3 regions of the Bacillus sp. XB1 genome follow, and region 3 is predicted to be linked to each of the others. Evidence: riboswitches for the same ligand, from Rfam matches in the RefSeq annotation. Region 3 holds a riboswitch; each other region holds the start of a gene.
The links. Region 3 has a riboswitch for thiamine pyrophosphate ahead of ACK1U5_RS24680 (MTH1187 family thiamine-binding protein). Riboswitches for the same ligand answer to the same signal wherever they lie in the genome.
Positions count from the first base shown of each region.

Region 1: it holds a riboswitch for thiamine pyrophosphate, as region 3 does, so the genes downstream of both, thiC (phosphomethylpyrimidine synthase ThiC) here and ACK1U5_RS24680 (MTH1187 family thiamine-binding protein) in region 3, are expected to answer to the same signal.
Region 2: it holds a riboswitch for thiamine pyrophosphate, as region 3 does, so the genes downstream of both, thiT (energy-coupled thiamine transporter ThiT) here and ACK1U5_RS24680 (MTH1187 family thiamine-binding protein) in region 3, are expected to answer to the same signal.

Region 1 covers NZ_JBNRIL010000003.1:85,183-92,580, forward strand. The annotation lists gene cydA (cytochrome ubiquinol oxidase subunit I) at 1-249, shown strand, start outside; gene ACK1U5_RS21675 (cytochrome d ubiquinol oxidase subunit II) at 242-1,267, shown strand; gene ACK1U5_RS21680 (arsenic transporter) at 1,738-3,096, shown strand; gene thiC (phosphomethylpyrimidine synthase ThiC) at 3,198-4,958, opposite strand; TPP riboswitch at 5,071-5,186, opposite strand; gene lldP (L-lactate permease) at 5,258-6,919, opposite strand; gene ACK1U5_RS21695 (DUF4870 domain-containing protein) at 7,215-7,398, shown strand, end outside.
Region 2 covers NZ_JBNRIL010000002.1:58,446-65,843, forward strand. The annotation lists gene hpt (hypoxanthine phosphoribosyltransferase) at 1-292, opposite strand, end outside; gene ACK1U5_RS15500 (hypothetical protein) at 454-669, shown strand; gene ACK1U5_RS15505 (hypothetical protein) at 853-1,185, shown strand; gene ACK1U5_RS15510 (LPXTG cell wall anchor domain-containing protein) at 1,365-1,856, shown strand; gene ACK1U5_RS15515 (class D sortase) at 1,946-2,566, shown strand; gene ACK1U5_RS15520 (response regulator transcription factor) at 2,606-3,295, shown strand; gene ACK1U5_RS15525 (sensor histidine kinase) at 3,292-5,142, shown strand; gene thiT (energy-coupled thiamine transporter ThiT) at 5,351-6,019, opposite strand; TPP riboswitch at 6,106-6,207, opposite strand; gene ACK1U5_RS15535 (FeoA family protein) at 6,402-6,629, shown strand; gene feoB (ferrous iron transport protein B) at 6,626-7,398, shown strand, end outside.
Region 3 covers NZ_JBNRIL010000005.1:115,216-122,613, reverse strand. The annotation lists gene ACK1U5_RS24695 (ABC transporter ATP-binding protein) at 1-253, opposite strand, end outside; gene ACK1U5_RS24690 (ABC transporter substrate-binding protein) at 250-1,248, opposite strand; gene ACK1U5_RS24685 (ABC transporter permease) at 1,245-2,018, opposite strand; gene ACK1U5_RS24680 (MTH1187 family thiamine-binding protein) at 1,990-2,310, opposite strand; TPP riboswitch at 2,412-2,513, opposite strand; gene ACK1U5_RS24675 (non-ribosomal peptide synthetase family protein) at 2,566-6,147, opposite strand; gene ACK1U5_RS24670 (methyl-accepting chemotaxis protein) at 6,284-7,398, opposite strand, start outside.

The sequences.
Region 1 (7,398 bases), on a different contig from region 3:
ATTATGATGCTCGGTATTGAATTCGGATGGATTTTCAGTTGTAGCGGTCGTCAACCATGGACAATTTATGGTATGCAACGTACCGTCGATGCATCTACACGCGCCGATTTCGTCGGTCCTTTATTTGTTTTGTTCATCATTTTGTATATTGGACTCGCTATTTTAACAGTCATTGTTCTACGGACATTCTTTAGAAGACATCCATTAAAGAATGATTTACAACACCAAGGAGGCGATTCTCATGTATGAGGAAAGTATTGCAATCATCATCTTATGGGCCCTTATTTTCGTATACAGTATACTAGGGTCCATTGATTTTGGCGCTGGTTTTTGGGGCATGGTATACGCAAAACATCCGACGCTCGCTGCTAAACTTGCGAATCGATACTTATCACCAACTTGGGAAGTAACAAATACGTTTCTCGTTTTCGTCGTTGTCGCATTTCTCGGCTTCTTTCCGAAAGCGGCCTTTACTCTTGCGACAGTAATGTTCGTACCAGTTATGTTAATTTTAGTGCTCATTGCAGTACGTAGTACATTTATGGTATTTGCTTACTCCTTGCCAAAATATCAATACCTTCTTCGGGTTATTTCAGGTATTACTGGTCTATTAATTCCAGCACTATTAATTACCGTTTTACCCGTTACAGAGGGAGCCTATATTACAATGTCTGAAGGAAAGGAAGTACTCCTATATGGAAAACTTCTTTCTAGCCCAGTTATCTACTGTTATATGCTCTTCGGACTAACTTCTGAACTATTTCTCTCCTCTCTCTTTCTTGCTGATTTTTCGAGAGAACAAAGTTCAGAAGATACGTATAGAATTTATAGAAGAAATGCTATCATCCTTGGTCCTGCAACGCTCGTTACGGCAATTATTGCCCTCGTTGTAATGGATCCAGAAACACATTGGCTTATGCAAGGATTAATAAAGCAATTCCCATGGTTTACAGTTTCTATTGTTTTATTCGTTATCGGATACTCGTCCCTTTGGTGGACAAACAAAAAGTACAATACACTAGGATACCCTCGCATTGCCGTTTTAGCTGTCGTCGCTCAATATGCATTTGCAAGCTATGCTTACGGGGTCGCGCATTTACCGTATATTATTTATCCTGACGTAACGGTATTTACAAGCTTTACAACGAAAGAAACGTTCTATGCACTGCTCATTCTATACGCAATTGGGATTGCAATTTTATTACCAGGATTTATTTTCTTCTGGAACTTATTCTTGAAGGATCGTACTTTTTTGAAAGAAAAATAATATAGCATTGGAGTCTGTTCCAAAAGACATTTTGGGATGGGCTCCTTTTTTCATGTTTTGTCGATAAGTCGATATATTTTAAAAATCGCTGATATATTTTAACTTGCGCCGATATATTTCAATAATCGCTGATATATTTTTAGTTGCGCCGATATATCTCAATAATCGCTGATATATTTTAACTTGCGCCGATATATTTCAATAATCGCTGATATATTTTAACTTGCGCCAATATATCTCAATAATCGCCCATATAAATTTCATTTACTATCTTACTGCCCAATAATTTATAGACTCCTCTCATAATAGTTATTTCACTATTCGTGACACTTGTCCTTTAGCTTGAAAAACACATATTCGGTTCATCTCGTTATACGTCTAGTTCTTCTTATTTTTTGCTGAATATACTACCAATATAAACTTGAGACAAGCTACATCTGTTCAAGGGAAAATAGAAAGGTAGGCAAAATATGAGCATTGAAATATGGATTACTATTATTGTATTTTTCTTAACGATGATCGTTATCTTTTGGCGACCTCGCGGCTTAAATGAGGCATGGCCAGCAGCAATCGGAGCTGGTATCATCATAATTACTGGACTTGTATCAAAACCAGACATCATGGATATTATAAGTAAAATTGGCGGTGCTTCCATAACAATATTAGCAACTATTGTTATGGCAGTTATATTAGAAAGCTTCGGCTTCTTCCATTGGTCCGCAGCGAAACTGGCAAATCTAGCGAAAGGTTCCGGACGCCGTCTATACTGGTATATTCAATTATTATGTTTTCTTATGACTCTTTTATTTAATAACGACGGTAGTATTTTAATTACAACTCCCATTTTAATTCTTCTTCTAAAAAACCTTCAATTAAAACCACATCAACAAATTCCTTATTTATTAAGCGGAGCTTTAATCGCTACGGCATCTAGTGCACCAATTGGTGTAAGTAATATCGTAAATTTAATCGCATTAAACATCGTCCATATGACTCTTTATATGCATACCGCTATGATGTTTGTACCTGCAACATTAGGCTTATTATTTATGTCATGGCTCATGTATACAGTTTTGAAGAAAAAACTTCCGAAAAAATTACCTGTTTCTTCATATGATATTGAAGAAATTTTCTTCACGAAAAACTTCCATCCACTAAAAGGAAATAATTCTGTCGATACGAAACAAAAACGGACAAGATTCATGTTAAAAGTATTAGGTTTCGTCTTCCTGATGCGCTGTCTTCTATTCGTTGCATCCTTCTTATCCATCCCAATTGAAATCGTTGCAGTACTTGGTTCACTCGTTCTTCTCATTTGGAGATGGTACTACTTACGAACAAATCCTGTCGACATTTTGAAAAAGACACCGTGGCACATTTTAATTTTCGCTTTCTCTATGTACGTCATTATTTACGGACTCCACAACGCAGGATTAACAGCTGCACTTGTACAATGGCTCGAGCCAATTGTGAATCAGCATCTACTCTATGCTAGCTTTGCAATGGGCGGACTTGTATCCATCCTCTCTAACGTCTTCAATAACCATCCTGCCCTTATGATTGGTACAATCACATTAACAGAAATGGGACTAGATCCAGTCACATTAAAAACTATCTATCTTGCAAACATCATTGGTAGTGACATCGGTTCACTATTACTACCAATTGGTACGCTAGCTTCACTCATTTGGATGTATATTCTGAAACAAAACAAAATTAAAGTAAAATGGAAAGACTATTTAAGTGTATCCCTTATCGTTATCCCGCTCACAACAGTCGTCACACTATTCCTCTTATTCTACTGGGTACATCTCTTCTTCGCCTTATAAACAACAGAAGCCCCATTTGCTACCGTCTTAGCAAATGGGGCTTCTTCTATAATAAAGTTAGGTACTACAGTGTGATCAATCAAGTAAAGAGGTGTAACATGTTATTGATATAAATGACTACCAGCTTCTTTAAATTCTTCTGCTTTCTCTTTCATTCCTTTTTCAATTGCTTCTGTCGTTTCTAAATCATTTTCTTTTGCATATTCACGAATATCATGTGAAATTCTCATACTACAAAACTTCGGTCCACACATTGAACAGAAGTGAGCTGTCTTTGCCCCTTCTGCAGGCAACGTTTCATCATGATATTCCATCGCACGTTCAGGATCTAAAGATAAATTAAATTGATCGCGCCAACGGAATTCGAAGCGTGCTTTTGAAAGTGCATCATCACGCTGATGAGCCGTTTTATGTCCTTTCGCAAGATCAGCCGCATGCGCTGCAATTTTGTACGTAATAACACCCGTGCGTACATCATCTTTGTTTGGCAAACCTAAATGTTCTTTCGGCGTTACATAACAAAGCATCGCTGTTCCAAACCAGCCAATCATCGCAGCTCCAATTGCAGATGTAATATGGTCATAACCTGGTGCAATATCTGTCGTTAGTGGCCCAAGTGTGTAAAACGGCGCGCCCTGACAAATATCAAGCTCTTTCTCCATATTCTCTTTAATTAAGTGCATCGGTACGTGTCCAGGTCCTTCAATCATAACTTGCACATCATGTTTCCAAGCAATTTTGGTTAATTCACCAAGTGTTTCAAGCTCAGAAAACTGTGCTTCGTCATTGGCATCTGCAATAGACCCTGGACGTAATCCATCTCCAAGAGAGAACGAAACATCATACTGCTTCATAATTTCACAAATCTCTTCAAAGTGAGTATATAGGAAGTTTTCTTTATGATGGAATAAACACCACTGCGCCATAATCGAACCACCGCGCGAAACGATACCTGTCGTACGCTTTGCCGTGATTGGAATATAACGAAGCAATACACCAGCGTGAATCGTAAAGTAATCAACGCCTTGCTCCGCCTGCTCAATTAACGTATCACGATATACTTCCCACGTTAAATCTTCTGCAATTCCGTTTACTTTTTCCAGCGCTTGATAGATCGGTACAGTTCCAACTGGTACAGGCGCGTTACGAATAATCCACTCCCGCGTCGTATGAATATTTTTACCTGTAGATAAATCCATAATCGTATCTGCACCCCAGCGCGTTGCCCATGTCATCTTCTCTACTTCTTCTGCAATCGAAGAAGATACAGCTGAGTTTCCGATATTGGCGTTTACCTTCACATGGAAATTACGCCCGATGATCATCGGTTCAGCTTCTGGATGATTAATATTCGCTGGTAAAATAGCGCGACCTTCTGCGATTTCCTTACGAACAAACTCCGGCTCTACCCCTTCACGAATCGCAACGTATTCCATCTCAGACGTAATAATGCCATTACGTGCATAGTGCATTTGCGTAACGTTTGCACCTTGCTTTGCTCTAAGCGGCTGGCGATCCATTTGCGGGAAAACAGGTGTATGCTTCGAAGCTACTTTCACACCGTCATCCTCTGGTTTCACTTCACGCCCTTCGTATGCTTCTACATCACCACGCCCCATAATCCAAGAGTGGCGCGGCGTTGGAATTCCTTTTTCCAACTCGACCTTATACGCAGGATCTGTATAAGGACCGCTCGTATCATACACACGGATTGGTGGATTTGGAACGCCATTCGTTTCGCTTTGTTCAATCTCACGCATCGGCACTTTCATACCTTCTCGTGGTCCATCCACATATACTTTCTTACTCCCTGGTAAACTCGACTTCAATTCAATTTGCTCAGCTGAAACAGATTGTTTCATAAATTTTGTTGCCCCCCTGTTCGTGACAAGGACAAGATATGGCCAGCGCATGCCAAAATAAAAAGAGCCAGGTCCATAAAAAAATAAGGACCTGGCTCATAAAGACATCATTATGTAAAGCCGTTAACTTCCCTACGCTGGTACGAGCCAGATCAGGTCCAAAGGGTTAAGAAGTTCACGCGCTTCTCTCTCAGCCTACGCATACGTTAGGCACCCCTAGTTTATCACTGATTTAATTTTCAATACTTTCCCATCATACACGATAATCTGAAAAATGAAAAGTTTATTTCTTTTGCACTTTACGGAATCATCCACGTTAAATAATACGCCTGCACATACGTCATAATACCAACAATAATTACGAAGAATAAGCTATGCTTCACTGTAAAACGGAACAAATCCGATTCTTTTCCAGCAAGACCAACCGCCGCACAAGCGATCGCAATCGACTGCGGGGAAATCATTTTCCCTGTTACACCGCCTGTTGTATTTGCTGCAACAAGAAGCACTTCAGATACGCCGACTTGCTGCGCTGTAATGGCTTGTAAATTTGAGAACAGTGCATTCGCAGACGTATCAGACCCTGTTAGGAATACGCCAATCCAGCCTAAGAATGGTGAGAAGAACGGGAATAGTCCGCCAGTTCCGGCTAATGCTAACGCTAACGTAGAAGATAGACCAGAATAGTTTGCAATAAATGCAAACCCTAGTACAAATCCGATAGATAGAATTGGCATTTTTAATTCGCTTAACGTTTCTTTAAATGTCACTGCTGCATCTTTTACATTCATTTTCAAAATAAACATGGAAATGATACAAGCAATTAAAATCGCTGTTCCAGTTGCCGATAATACATCAAACTTCAGAATTGCCTCGTAAGGCGTTGGTTTATTTACAATTGGCTCTGCTTTCATTACTAAATTATGCAGACCTGGAATTTCAAACTTAAACACAAGACTTTCTAAAGCCCCTCCTGGAGCGAATAATGCCTTAAAGAAACTTTGGCTCCAAATGACTACCATAACCGTTAATACGATAAATGGGGACCATGCCTTCACTACTTTTCCAAACGTTAATTTTGGCATCGATGCTACTGTCGTTGTTGCTGCTACTTCACTATTTGCTTGTCCAGATTGATAAGTTTCTTTCGGCTGCCAAACTTTTAAGAACAGCGCTAAACTAATTAAACTTACAAGTGCCGATGTAATATCCGGAAGTTCCGGTCCTAAAAATGTCGCTGTAATGAACTGCGTAATCGCAAATGAACTACCCGCTACAAGTAACGCAGGCCACGTTTGTCTTATCCCTTTAAATCCATCCATTAAAAATACGATAAAGAATGGAACAAATAATGATAGGAACGGTAATTGATGCCCAGCCATTTGTCCAATTTTATGTGGATCAATACCTGTTACTTGTCCAGCAACTGTAATCGGAATTCCCATCGCTCCGAACGCCACTGGTGCAGTATTTGCAATCAAACAAAGACCTGCTGCGTATAAAGGATTTAACCCAAGACCCGCAAGAAGCGCTGCTGTAATCGCTACTGGTGCCCCAAATCCTGCCGCTCCTTCTAAAAATGCTCCAAATGAAAATCCAATTAAAATAACGAGTAGACGATGATCGTTCGTAATCGATAATACCGATGCACGAATCACATCAAATTGACCTGTTTTCACAGAAATTTTATATAAAAATACGGACATAATGATAATCCAAGCAATTGGCCATAACCCGTACAAAAAACCGTACCCGGTTGCTGCCATTGCCATCGCGAACGGCATTTTATAAGCGAATAACGCTACTAAAACTGTAAGTACAACTGTAATAAATCCTGCCACATACCCCTTCATGCGGAAAACTGCTAAAGCTAAGAAAAAAAAGATAATCGGAATAAGTGCGACCGCTGCCGAAATCCAAATGTTTCCGAATGGATCATAAACTTGTGTCCATGTGTTCATTGTTCTCTCCCCCTAAAGAATCCCCTTTTAAATAGAATAACCTCATCAATATACTATCAGGTCATCATACCTTTAAGCCTAAAATAAAAAAACGTTTAAGAAAACGTTTTCAACAACTTTCATTTATACTGTACCATAACAATTTCTATTAAAAAAGATTTTTTTGAAAATTTTATTATTTAACAGAAAATCTTACAAAATCGTCACGTTCTTGTAATGTTCATCGATAGGAAGTTTGCCAAAATTATTGCATAATAATAGTATAACAACAGAAATTATTCATGAGGTGATATATATGAACGGAAATAAAATATTAGCTGCGTTATCATACTTTAGTGTACTATTTGCCCCTATCTTATTCCCTATTATCGTTTGGATTGTGGGAGACGCTGAAACAAAACCACATGCAAAACGTGCTCTATGGACACACATCATTCCAAGTATCGCTACATTCATTGGCGTAACTATTCTAGGAATTA
Region 2 (7,398 bases), on a different contig from region 3:
CTACAACGATTACGTTTTTCCCAGTAATGTTTACGTCGATATCTTTTAGTAGTTTCACTTTTCCTGTTGTTTCTGTTTGATTTCCGTAGCTAGATGCAGAAATAAAGTCAATTGTTACATCATTTTTGATGTGACGAATTAAATCAGCAGCAAATACGAATGAACCTTTTAATACTGCGATAACTACGATTTCTTCTCCTTCAAAGTCACGTTCGATTTGAAGTGCTAATTCTTTAACTTTTGCTTGTAATTGTTCTTCAGAAATTAAAGTGTCTTTTATTTCAATATTCATTGTAATCCTCCTACAGTGTAAAACTTATGAACATTTCGACTGTAAAGGATAGAATAGAAAAAGTCAAAGGAGATAGTAATTTTTTACAAAGATAACGACAAAATCATCTGATGATATGATATACTAAGTATATTAAGAAAACGCTTCCATAAAGGGTGAATATGATGAAGAAGAAACAGTACACAAGTGTAACATTTATAAAAGCATTACTTTTAACAATTGTTCTTGGCCTGTTGGCTTACGTAATTGATGTACCTGCGATTCGTATTTCATTAATTGGAATGACTTTAGTGTTAGGAGCAATTTCGCACGGTATGATGTCGCAGCTAAAAGAAGCTGGACTTGATGATATGAGAGATCATATAGATAAAAAGTGAGAAACCTTCATTATATAGAGTGAAGGTTTTTTTGTTTCTTACAAAAATGTAAGGTAGTTGTAAGGCAAATCGATAGTTGCATAAGAGCATTTTGGATAAACTATGGGTGTAAGGTAAAAGGCAAGCATATTTTAGGTAAATTAAGTTTTAGGCACTCTATATGTGAAAAAGGAGTAGGAGGGCATGGAGAAACGTTGGACGACCTTTTCTTTTTTAGCGACTAGTAACACCGTAATGCTAGATGGAAAAATGGATTTTTTGCACTTGTTTGATCGTGAAGATGATCATTCTTCTTCTAAATTTACAATGAAATGGAATAAATGGAGCGAGAGTTGTAGGTTTGAAGAAGAGGCCCCTAACGAAGAGCAAAAGATTATTTTAACAAACCCTATTAAAGCGTGGGTTGTTCAACGTCGTAAGTGTAACGTCAAAAATCACTTCAAGAAAACTGAGCCGAGACAATTAGTTATCGCTCCGGCCCGTTCTACTTCCAAATCACGCGAAAGTAACATGTAAATAATTGAGACACACACCCGAAAAAAACATCGTACATATTGCGATGTTTTTTTCTTTTTCTACAATGAAATCTTTAAATGAAATATATTTCATCTGCATCTTATATTTATATCTCTTGCTTATTCTAGTAATACATCCGATGCGAGTAGATGTGAATAAAATATAAGGAGAGAGTGAAAATGAAAAAGAAACTATTACCAATTTGTGCAATGGCACTTTTAACAGTAGGATATTCTTCAGTAGCGAGTGCGGATACTGGAACAGTAACAAAGGAAGAAGAAGCGCAAGTACAACAGGATAAAGCTAAAAAAGAAGAAGCAATCAAGGAACAGCAAAAAAGTGAAATAGAGAAAAAGCAAGCAGCACAAGTACAAGAAAAAAATGATATGGCTAAAAAAGAGGAAACAATAAAAGCTGAGAAAAAAAGTGAAGAAGAGAAAAAGAGAATAGCGCAAGAACAGTTAAAAAACGATATGGCCAAAAAAGAAGCAGCGATAAAAGCCGAGCAAAAGAATGAAGTAGCTAAAAAAGAAGAAGCAAAGCCAGTTGTACAAGGTGAAAAATTACCAAATACAGCATCAAATAATGTAGCAATGATGGGATTAAGTGCATGTCTTGTAGCGGTAGGTACATTATTTGGTTTGAATCGTCGCAATAAGATTAAAGCGTAAATAAAATATTTTCCTATAAAGAATGGGATAATTTCATATATTAAAAATGGTAGGTTACTCCTACCATTTTTGGCATGGAGGAATGAAGAATGAAGTTACTCAATTATATCGGTATCATATTGATGGCTATAGGGCTATTCATGGGATCCTATTATGCTGTGGAATGGTATAAAGGAAGAAGCTCTGCCGGGCAATTAACGGCAGAAGAAATAAAGAGCCTTAAAAATATACAAGATACTCAACTTTCTCATGAAACACCTGTAACTTCTCAAGTGCCTTCTTCTCAAACAGAACATAAAGAAGGAGAAAAGGTAGCGATGTTAAACATACCGAAAATAAAGAAGAAGTTTTCTATATATTGGGGAGCAGATGATACGACTTTGAAAAAAGGAGTGGGTATGTTCGTTAGTGATTTAACGACAACTCCATCTGGAGGGGGACATACTGTACTGAGTGGACATCGAGATACTGTATTTACAGATTTAGAAGAGTTGAAAGAAAAGGATACCCTTGTTTTAGAGTATGATAATAAAACGTACACATATGAAATTCAAAAGACATGGATTACTCATGCGGATGATCGTACTGTTATTATAAAAAAAGAAGAACCGATATTAACACTGACAACTTGTTACCCATTTGATTATATAGGGGATGCACCAGATAGATATATTATCGAGGCGAAGTTAACTGGCAGTTATTCAAAGTGAAATTATAGTTTCTGAAAGCGAGAGGGGGATATATAAGTTATGTCAAAAAACATTTTAATTGTTGAAGATGAAGACATATTACGTGAAATATTAAAAGATTATTTTTTAAGTGAACAATATGTAGTGTTTGAAGCGAGGGACGGGAAAGAGGCTTTAGTTGTATTTGAAGAAGAAGAGGTTGATTTAGTTATTTTAGATATCATGTTGCCAGAACTCGATGGATGGTCTGTTTGCCGAAGGATTAGGAAGACGTCCGAGGTGCCTATTATTATGCTGACGGCGCGTGTAGATGAAGACGATACGTTACTTGGTTTTGAATTTGGAGCAGATGACTATGTGACGAAGCCGTATAGTCCTCCAATTTTATTAGCAAGAGCGAAACGATTATTAGAAAGTAGAAAAGCATCGAAGAAACCTTTAGAGAACGAAGATGATACGTTATCGATTCATGGCATCCATGTCCATTTTCCGTCGCGTACTGTTACTGTTGATGAGGCAGATGTTAGTTTAACGCATACGGAGTTTGAAATATTGGTGTATTTCATGAAAAATCAAGGAATCGTTTTAACGCGAGAGCAACTCATTTCAAGAATTTGGGGATATGAATTTGCTGGCGATGATCGAACGGTGAATAGCCATATTCGTAATTTAAGAAATAAATTAGGAGAGAAAGCAAAGTATATTACAACTGTAGTACGAACTGGTTATAAATTTGAGGGGAATGTATGAAGAAAGGAATTGTACTAAAATTATTTACTCTTACAACAGCATTATGTATGTTGATTTTAGCGACGATATTTATTGGACAAACGATATTTTTTAAACAATATTATGCGAATCGAAAAGTGGAAGATATTAAAGTGAATTTAAATTCTTTTGAGAAGAATTATTTGAATTATGCAGGAAATGCAGAAGAAATTCAGAAACTAGAGCAAGACTTTTTAAGAGAAAATAATACGTGGATTACGACATTAGATAAGAACGGGAATTTAAAACATGCAGATGATTTTTATTTTGAAGTAACGATAGATCGTAGGCAACAAAAGAGCTTTGGACAACAAATATTTAAAATTCCCTTAGGTAATCTCGTCAATATAGAGGAAATTGATAATAAATTATCAGAGCAGTTTTTAGGGCAAGAAATTTATTTTTCTGGAGTGAGAAAAGAAGATAGTTTTATTCCATTCTCTTTTTCTTTATCTAAGCAGAATTTAAGTGGATCTAATAAACCGTTAGAAAAAGCATTTAATGAGAAAATGAGCAAATTAAATGAGGAGAAAAAGAGAGCAGTTGAGGAACAACTTGTTAAGGAAAAGAAACCAGCTGTTCAGGAGCAAGCTGCTCAGGAATTAGGCGTTTACATAGGAGGACGTGTTACAAAAGTACAGTTACCAGATGTAAAAGGTCCTGTGAATCCAATTTATAAAAATGGCATCTTCTTAGATAGCATAAAAGAATTTCAAACTAATTTATTATTAAAAGAGAGCAAGCCCATACAATATACAACACAAACAATGGACTATGAAAAAAATGATATTAAATATAAATTATTAATCAAGCCAATAGAAAAAGACGGATCAGTAACATATATTTATGCGATGGCTTCTTTACAGCCCGTAGATGAAGCTGTACAAATGGTGCAAGATTATTACATCTATATCATTGCATTTGTAGTTGTTCTTATTTTTTTAGCTTCGTTCTATTACTCAAAACAAATTGCCAAACCGTTATTAAAAATAAATGATACGACGAAGAAAATAGCACAATTAGATTTTACAGAAAAAATACCGATTATTTCAAAAGATGAAATTGGAGATTTATCGAAAAATATTAATGTGCTATCAAATAAACTCCATTCACATATTGGACAGTTAGAAGAAGATATTGAAAAGGAAAGAAAGTTAGAAAATACACGGAAAGAATTCATTTCTGGTGTTTCGCATGAATTAAAAACACCGCTAAGTATTATGAAAAGTTGTATTTCCATTTTAAAAGACGGGGTAGCTGAGCATAAAAAAGAGTATTATTTTCAAGCGATGGAGAGAGAAGTAGACAAAATGGATACTTTAATTTTGGATATGCTTGAGCTAGCTAAATTTGAATCTGGTACATATAAAATGAAAAAGTCTTCGTTTTATATTGATACAGTAATTGAAGATATATGTGAACATCTATCTGTGGAAATAGAGAAAAAAGAACTTCATGTTCATAAAAATATACATTCATTTGAAGTGATTGCAAATCAAGGCCGGATTGAACAAGTCATCGTTAACTTCATTACGAATGCCATACGTTATACACCAAATAAAGAAGATATTATTATTTCTGCAATAGATGAGAAGGATCGTATAAAAGTTTGTATTGAAAATAAAGGTACTCACATTGAAGAAGAACAATTAGATAAAATTTGGGATCGTTTTTATCGCGTGGATACAGCTCGTCAGCGTTCACAAGGTGGGACGGGACTTGGGCTTGCTATTTCTAAAAATATTTTAGAATTACACGATGCTGAATATGGAGTGAAAAATACAGAAGACGGTGTATTATTTTACTTTTACTTACCGAAAAAAGCGTAGATAATGCATGCTACGCTTTTTTTAATTTATTTTCATATTATCTTTACTTAATCTTTATTTTTAAGCGATATAATCTGGTTAGAAAATGAGGTTATGTAAGGAGTCGATGAACCGTGCATAGCAATTGGCTAAGTATAATGGTATTTATTTTCTTTTGCGCATTTATTGTATTTTTAATTAATATTACGATATGAAAAAAGAGCGCTCATTAAGCGCCCTTTTTTTGTGTATTCATTTGATAAGCACTGATGCTTTTGAATAAGCGTGGGGAAGTGAGGAATAAAAATATAAGTAAAACTGTACATAAAATAAAAGAACCAAGCATTGTACTTCCATTTACGATTAATGAATATAACACAGCTGATTGACCCTTCGGCGCATATTGTCCCCAGAAAATAATACCGGCAATAAAGTGACAGAAATAGCGAGCAAAGCTACCGACAAATGTAGCAAGGATAATGTAAACAAGGATTTTCTTACCATGGTTTTGTTTTGCTGAAGGTTTTTCATTGCGACTACCTAAACTTGAATGTTCTTCACTATTTTCATTAGACGTTAAAAGTGCTTTTTGAATTGGACGATAGAATAAGCCAGCAAATCCGATAAAAGCAAAGGCAATGAAGTACTCAATGAATGCTTGAACAGGTGTTAAAATATAAGCATCCCCCACGACTATTTGTAATAGTCCCCAAACTAAACCACCTAAGAAAGCTGATTTAAAGCCCCAGCGGTAAGCAATAATAAAAATAGGAATCATAGCGAATGAGATAGAACCGCCTGTTGGAAGTTTAAGTGATAATGGTAAAATATCGATAATCATGGCGAAGGCTGCAAGAATAGCAGATTCGATCATCGCTTGTAAATTGGTGTTACGCATGTTGTCTCCCCCTAAATCCAAGTTGTACAAAAAAGAATAGATATCATAGGAGGATACGAAATACGTAAATAAAAATGAGGTATGTATTTCGGACGTTTGCACAATCCCTGCGTTAGCATTAACTAACAGGTTCGAAGGGTCGGAACGAAGTGTTCCCTCTCAGCGGCATGGCTCCCCCAGTGATAACGAGATTCTTTATTTGCTATTGTTTATTGTAAGCGAAATGGATGAGAATGGCAAACGAATACAGTATGACAATAATTGAAATAGAATTGTAGCGAAATGTTAATAAATATGAAGCAAAAGGGTATAGTACAAGAGAAATTGGGTGTGGTATAATTTTTTTGAAAATAATTATCATTCTCTTCTGAGGGGGAAGGTTATGAGCTTAGTAGATATTAAAATTGGAGAGAAAGTGTTAGTAAAAAGTATTCAGTCTTTAGATCAGCTATTAAAGCGTAGACTAGCTGCTTTCGGTCTTGCTGAAGGAAGCGAACTTCGCCTGAAACAGAAAGCGATGTTTAAAGGTCCTTGTACATTGGAGTGTCGTGGACAGTTAATTAGTATTCGTCATTGTGACGCGAAAATGATAAAGGTGGAATTAGCGTGAATAAGGTAGCTTTGCTAGGGAATCCGAATACAGGGAAGACATCATTATTTAATGCACTTACTGGTTCTTATGAGTATGTAGGAAACTGGAGCGGTGTAACAGTAGAAAAGAAGGTTGGTAAATTAAAAGATAGACAAGGAACATTAATTGATTTACCAGGTGTTTATGATTTAAATCCAGTTTCACGTGATGAAGGTGTTGTAACAAACTTTCTATTAACAGAAGAATTTAATCATATGTTAAATATCGTAGATTCCTCGCAGTTTGAAAGAAATATGCATTTAACGTTGCAGTTACTTGAATTTGGTAAGCCAGTCTCAATTGGTTTAAACATGGTTGATGTGGCGAAGCAAAGAGGAATTGTCATTAATGTAAAACGATTATCAGAACTATTAGGTGTAACAGTCGTTCCTGTTGTTGCAAGGAGTGGAAAAGGCTGTGAAGAACTGCTTACGACTCTTAAAGAAAATGACAAAAAAGAGAAAAAGCCATTCCTTATTTCATATGGTGTACAAATGGATGAAGGAATTGGAGAAGTAATTGCTCTTTTAGAGACAGTGAATTACGAGCATCCGAGATGGTTAGCACTTCAATTTTTAAGCAATAACGAAGTAGTAGAAAAAGAAATGAAAGCATTACCAATTTATAAGGAACTCATAGCCATTCGATCTCGCTTAGAAGGAAAACTTGATTGTACGTTAGAAGAGCACATTTACAAAACTCGTGAAGCGTATATTGAAAAGTTAAAAACAAATGTTATGAAGCATGA
Region 3 (7,398 bases):
ACGGTAGTAATAAATCTTGTTGTGGCATATAACTAACAACATCTTGCTCTTGTACTTGCTTATCGTTATACGTTACGTTCCCGCTTGTTGGTTTTTCAACATTTGCAATCATGTTTAATAATGTGCTTTTCCCGCAACCACTCGGTCCTACAAAGGAAACAAACTCTCCCTCTTGTATAGAGGCACTAATATTCTCTAATACATTCTTTCCGTCGAAAGATTTCACTATATTTTTTATTTGTAATCCGCTCATTTTTCACTTGGAAGGAATTCATTTGTAAAAGCATCTTTTACATCGATTTTCTTTTTAATAACTTTGTTGTCATATAAGAAATTCATGTAATTCGTCCAAATTTCTTCCTTCTGTACTCCCCATGCTTTAGCATCATCTTGATACTTCGTACTTAACCATTTTTGGCTTTCTTGAACTAAATCTTTATTCACATCTGGAACAGCTTTAATTAAAATATCAGCAGCCTCTTTCGGTTCCTTAATTGCAAAATTATAACCTTCTGTCGTTGCACTCATAAACTTTTTCACAAAGTCTTTATCTTGCTTCGTATGTTTTTCACTCGTAATAATAACAGGACTATAGAAATCAAGCGCTGGATCTAAGTCCTTCACCATAATCGTATTTAACTCTTTTCCTTGACGCTTCGCTTCAATACCATCCCAACCGTAATAAATCCATTCGAAATCTGCATCACGGCCAATTGATTTAAAGAAATCTGTTTGTCCTAAGATGATTTTTTCAACTTTATTAAAATCAGCTTGATGTTTATCCATAATCGTCTTTAATGTCGCTTCTTCTGCTGGTCCTCCCCAGCCGCCGTAACGTTTACCTTCAAAATCTTTCGGTGACGTCATATTGTCTTTCTTAAGCGATGCAAACGCTGAAGTGTTATGCTGAATAATCGCTCCTACAGATACAACAGGAATTCCTTCTACACGAGCTAACGTTACATTTTCTTGTGCACTTATTGCGAAGTCTGCTTTTCCTGATGCTATCATTTGCTCTGCTGTTACATTGTCACCTGGTTGAATAATTTCTACATCTAATCCTTGCTTTTTGTAATAATCTTTCGTTTTCGCTACATACAAGCCAGTATGATTCGTATTTGGAAACCAATCTAATACTACTTTTACTTTTTGATCTTTACTTGCACTTTCTTCTTTCTTCGCCGGATTACATCCAGCCACACCTACCGCTACTAAGGCAGCTAACATAACTTTCAAACCTTTTTTCATTTTCTGCCGTCCTTTCTATATATCCATGGTGCTGTTATTCTTGCCATAAACTCTACGATAAAATACAGGCATAATGTCACCATAACGATGATTGCTGCAACACCAAATACTCGGGCAGTCAAAAAGGATTTTGTAGCCCTCGTAAGCATAACGCCTAATCCTTCACTTGCACCGAGCCATTCTCCGATAATTGCCCCCATTACGCTATATGTAACTGCAATTTTTAAACCTGAGAAAAAGTATGGGAGCACTGCTGGAAATTTTACCTTCTGGTAAACTTGCCATTTCGTCGCCTTCATTGTTTGTAACAGTTTCAGCATATTTTTATCTACTGTTTGAAAACCTTCTAAAATACTAAGCGCAATTGGGAAGAAACAAACGAGTATTACGACCATTACTTTCGGCAACATCCCATATCCAAACCAAATAATAAATAGCGGTGCAAGTACAACAATTGGAATTGTTTGCGAAATAACGAGCAATGGATTTATTAAAATACGAAATAACGGTATAACATCCATAATAATTGCGATGCTCGTCCCCAATAAAATTGCAAAGAATAGTCCAATTATAACTTCCTGCAGTGTTTGCATCGTATTTGGTAATAGTAAATCTTTCATCCCAATTAATTCTTGAACAATGGCAGAAGGCTTTGGTAAAATCCACGGTTCGATTTTAAATAATGAAACAGATCCTTCCCATATCGCAATGAGAAGGATAAGCCAAATAGTTGTAATAAGTTTAGATTGCTTCTGGTTTTGCATATTCATCACGGTACTTCCAAACCTTTTCATCTATCGTTACACCAGTGCTTGGACGATAATGGATTTTAATAGAAGTAATCACTTCTTCTGCTCCAGCATCGACGCAAGCTTGTTGCGCACGTTTAACGACATCAAGAAGTACATCTAATTCTCCTTCCAAAGTTGTTTCCATTGCCCCTACTTCATAACGAACTCCCGATTGTTGCACAACTTCAATTGCTTTATCGACAACAGAATATACATCTTTCGTTTTCGCTTGTGGTACTACTGAAAATGACATTGTAACTTGTTGTGACATAATAAAATCCCCCTTATAAAATTAAATTTCAAAAATAAGAAAAGGCTTTCCTACTGCGTAGGAAAGCCTTGTATGCAAGTTATTACAGAATAACATATGCTACATCACTTTAAGTAACTCCCTACGCTGGCATTATCCAGATCAGGTTGAGGGTCGATGTTTACTTACATCCTCTCAGCCAATTGGCTCCCCGGTCCTTAATTCGTTTTCATTGTAGCATGATTTATTTTATTGAACAAACAAAAGCATGCATAATCATTTCATTATTTTTGGAAAATAACCAACTTTTTCACCATGAGCTAATAACTGCTGTATAAATTCTTTATTAATTGCTGGTACTATCAATTCTTTTTTCTTAATCCATTCATTCGTTCTACGTGTACCCATTACAATTTCAGATTGCTGTGCTCCATCTCCTGCAACTTGAGAAGCAATTAACTCTGCTATTACTTCATTTCCCTTCGCTAATGCAAGTCCGGTATTTACATATTCTGAAAGTGGAACCATTTCAAGATTGTATCCACACTCTCCAATTAGCTGTATAAATTGTTCAAACTCAATTTGATGTGGATGACAAATATGTAACGTCTCTCCTACAATTTGCGCATCTTGTAAATACGATACAATTGATTTACTAGCAAAATCAATTGGTGTGAAATCAACTTTCCACTTCACATTTGGTGCTTTCCCAATTAATAGCATTGTTTTAATAAGACGATAAAATGCGTTTCCTTCAATATTTTGTTGGAACGAACCTGTTTCTGAATGACATGCTAAATTACCTGCACGATAAATATTTCCGCGCAAACCATTTTTCATTGCTTCACGAACAATGTTTTCCGCTTGTAGTTTACTATTTGAATATACATTCTCTAAGTCTACACTGTAATTAAAATCACCAGTTTTCATGTATGTATCCCATTGATCTACCGCTAATTCTAACGGGATACCAATTGTAGAAATAAAATGGAATGTAGCACCTTTCTCCGCTAATGCTAGCATACGGCTAGTTCCTTGGACATTTATATTTTCAAATTGTTTTACATCTCCAAAATGTCTTACATCTGCACCGCAATGAATTATCGTATCCATCTTAGAACTGATGAACATAAATTCTTCTTCGCTCATCCCAAGATACTCTTCTCCCAGATCACCAGCTACGGCCTGTATACGCTGTAACCATTCTTCACATATATCATTAAAGTAGCCTGTTAATGTATCTATAATTCTTTGCTGCACATCTTTGGTTGGTCTTACTAAACAATAAATAGTAGCAGATGTATCTCTCAACAATTCATATAATATGTGTGATCCTAAATAACCAGTAGCTCCTGTTAAAAAGACATTTGAAATCTGGGTTTCTTCCAAAACGTTTGCATACGTGATAGTATCTGGTTCGTGAATCACTTTATATTCACGAAATACTTCTTCTTTCTCTACTTTTACTTCTCGCTCAATTCGAGCTAATCCATATATCGTTCTTTCTTTAAAGAAATCTTGAATTGTTAAATGTGAGAAATCTTCTTTTAACAATGTTAAGACTCGTAATACTTTTAATGAATGTCCACCAATTGTAAAGAAATCATCATGCACTCCAACTTTTGAAATTCCTAATACTTCCGCCCAGGCGTTCGCGATTTGTTTTTCTGCTTTATTAGAAGGTGCAACATATTCTTGTAGCCGAACCGGTTCATACTTTTCTTCTAACTGAGCTAACTTCTTAACATCAATCTTTTTATTAGGTGTAAGTGGTAATTCATTAATATAAATTAGTTTAGATGGCACCATATAATCTGGTAATTGCTCTTGTAACTGATAAACTAATTCTGGTATTTCTTTTTTATTTAAAGTTGTATAGAACGCGATTAAATATTGGCTACCTTCCTTACTCTTCTTAGCAAAAACAGCATTTTCTTTTATATTATGATTTTGAGAAATTTTACTTTGGATTTCTCCTAGTTCAATACGATGTCCTCTAATTTTTACTTGATCATCTTTCCGATGTAAAAACTCTATATTTCCATCCTCTAGCAACTTAACGATATCACCTGTTTTGTATATATTAACTATAGGATTAAAAGGGTTCGGAATAAAAGCTTCAATTGTTTTATTAGGCTTATTAAAATACCCTTTTGCTAAGCCTACTGAATCTATATATAATTCACCAGGTACACCAATTGGACAAAGATTCATATTCTCATCCAAAATCATAACTTGATAATTAGCACATGGTTTACCAATGGGAATACTCGCAACATCCCCATTTAACTGACTAGGTATTTTATAGGTTGTCGTCACTACAGTACATTCTGTCGGTCCGTATACATTATAAATTTCAACATTTGTACCTATTCTTTCTCTCCACAATTTAATAACCTCTACAGGCAACATTTCACCGCCAATCGCAATTCTTTTTAGGGAAGCTAGCTTATATATATCTTCTTCTGCTAAATAAGTTGCTACTTGTCGAACAAAAATTGTTGCTAATGCCAAGATTGAAGTTGCTTTCACTTTATAGATTGCATTTGCAAATGCCTCTACAGACAATCGCTCTTCCTCTAATAGTACATACAAGTTTCCTCCGCAGAATAAAGAAGCAAATGACTCCCATACAGAAGCATCGAAACTAAAGGAAGGAAATTGAGCAAATACATCCTCTTCTGTCAATTCATATTGCTTTTTCATCCAAGTGTACAGATTAACAACGCCTCTATGTGCTAACATCGTTCCCTTTGGATTCCCTGTTGAACCCGATGTATAAATCATATAAGCTACATCATCACAATGAATAGACAACTTTACATCTATATCTTCATAAGTTTCACTATCATACAATGAAACTGTTTGAACCCCATCACATGTTATAGGCGTCTCTTTCATCAATATAACTTTCGCTTGGCTATCTTGAATAATGTACTGTATTCTACTTTCCGGATAATCTGGATCAATCGGAACATACGCTGCACCAGCTTTTAATATAGCTACCATACTTACTACTGTATCTATGCTACGTTTCATAAATATTCCAACATAGTCTCCTAATTGGATGCCGTTTTTAATTAACATATGAGCTATTTGATTACTTTTTTTATTTAGCTCCTCATAAGTTAAAGTACCTTCCCTTGAAGATAAAGCTATACGATTTGGAAATTGAGTAACAGTATTATAGAACATATCGACGATACTTTTCTCAGGATATACTGCTGTCGTATCATTCACTTGACTATAAAGTGCCATCTCGGCCTCTGTAATAATATTAAAATGTTTTATATACTTATTAGCATTTTGTGATATATCAACTAAAACACCTTGTATTTGTTGTGCATAACGAGTAATCGTTGTCTCTTTCCAATTAACACTATTAAATATTATTTCTACACTTTGCATATTTTTACTAAATACAAATTGTAATGTATTCGTGTCTTGTAGCTCATAATATGTTTCACCAATAATAATAGGTGACATTTCATATAATGTATTACCGTTTTGAAACTCTTCTATTTCTTCCTCATTCATTTCTTTAATTTGCTCCAGTTGCTCTTCAATTTGTAAATTTAAACTTTCATAGGAGAGAAAATTAGAAACTTCAATAGTAATTGGAAATAAATTTCCTCTTACATGATAAAGCACGACAATATGTTTTTCTTTAGAAATATGATATAACCACGTTGCAGTCGCTCCTATTAAATCTACAATGTGAGTCAAATTTGAAAACAGTTCCGTTTTCCTTTTTATCCTAAGTTCTGTTCCTTGCACATCTTTAGGTATTTTAATACTTCCTTCTACTTTTCCTAAAAATTCTTTTACCATCTCATTATAAGAAATTGCTAATTTCATATTTATGTAAATTCCTCTCTTAAATATAATAAAGGTGTGAAAATTCACACCTTTTTCATCCCTTATTAAAGGGCAGATTCGTTCAATTCATAATCAGTAGCGGAGATACCCCCTTGATTAGAATTGAACTTTCTCCTTATTCGCTTTTAAACTCACCAATAAGCTCTTGTAATTCCTGAGAAAGCCAACTTAAAGAAGTCGCTAATTCTGCAATATCTTGTACTGATATTTCTTGCTCTTTCATGCTTTCTTCAACATTACTACTGCTGTTGGCATAAGTATTTGCAATATGTGATAATTCATTTACGACTTGAACAATATTCTGACTATTTTGTAAAATGTCACTCGAATTACCGGAAACAGCTTTTACTTGATCTGTAACAGATTGCGCTGATTTTGAGATTTTTTCAAAGAAATCTCCACTACTTTGAACAAGCGAAATTCCAGTTTCTACTTCTTTTGAACCTTTTTGCATGGAAACTACAGCATCTTCTGTCTCAGCTTGTGTTTCACCAATTAATTTCGCTATATCTTTTGCAGACGCTTCCGTTTGTTCTGCTAATTTTCGTACTTCATCAGCAACAACTGCAAACCCTCTTCCAGCTGCTCCAGCACGTGAAGCCTCAATAGAAGCATTTAAAGCTAATAAATTTGTTTGATTTGAAATACCTGTAATTACAGTTACGATATCACTAATTTCTTTTGACCTTGTTTCTAACGAATAAATGATGGAAGATAAATCTTGTACTGCATTTTGGATTAAACTCATTTGATTAATAATTTGTCCAATCACTTCATTACCTTCAATTGAATGTTGTTCCATACCTTCAGAAGCAACCGCAACTTGTTTTGCAGCCCCAGTTATTTCTTCTACCTTATCTTCCATTCCATGTACAATTCCTAAACATTGTTGTACTGAAGTTTTTTGAGACTGTGCCCCTACTCTTAAACCTTCAATAGAACTTGCAATCTCTTGAACTGCCATGCTGTTTTCCTCTGTACTCGCCGACAATTCTTGTGAAGAAGAAGAAACTTGCTCAGCAGTTTGCCTTACTTTATCTATAATCCCTTTAAATTTTTCAATCGTGTTATTGAAATAAACATTAATAATTCCAATATCATCTGGTCTTTCTTTTAATTTAATACTTAAGTCACCTTCACCAATTTTACGTAACCCTTCTCGTAAATCTTTTAATGGAGCTAGCGAGTGACGCACGATAAAGAATTGAGTAATAGTCGCAATTGCTAATG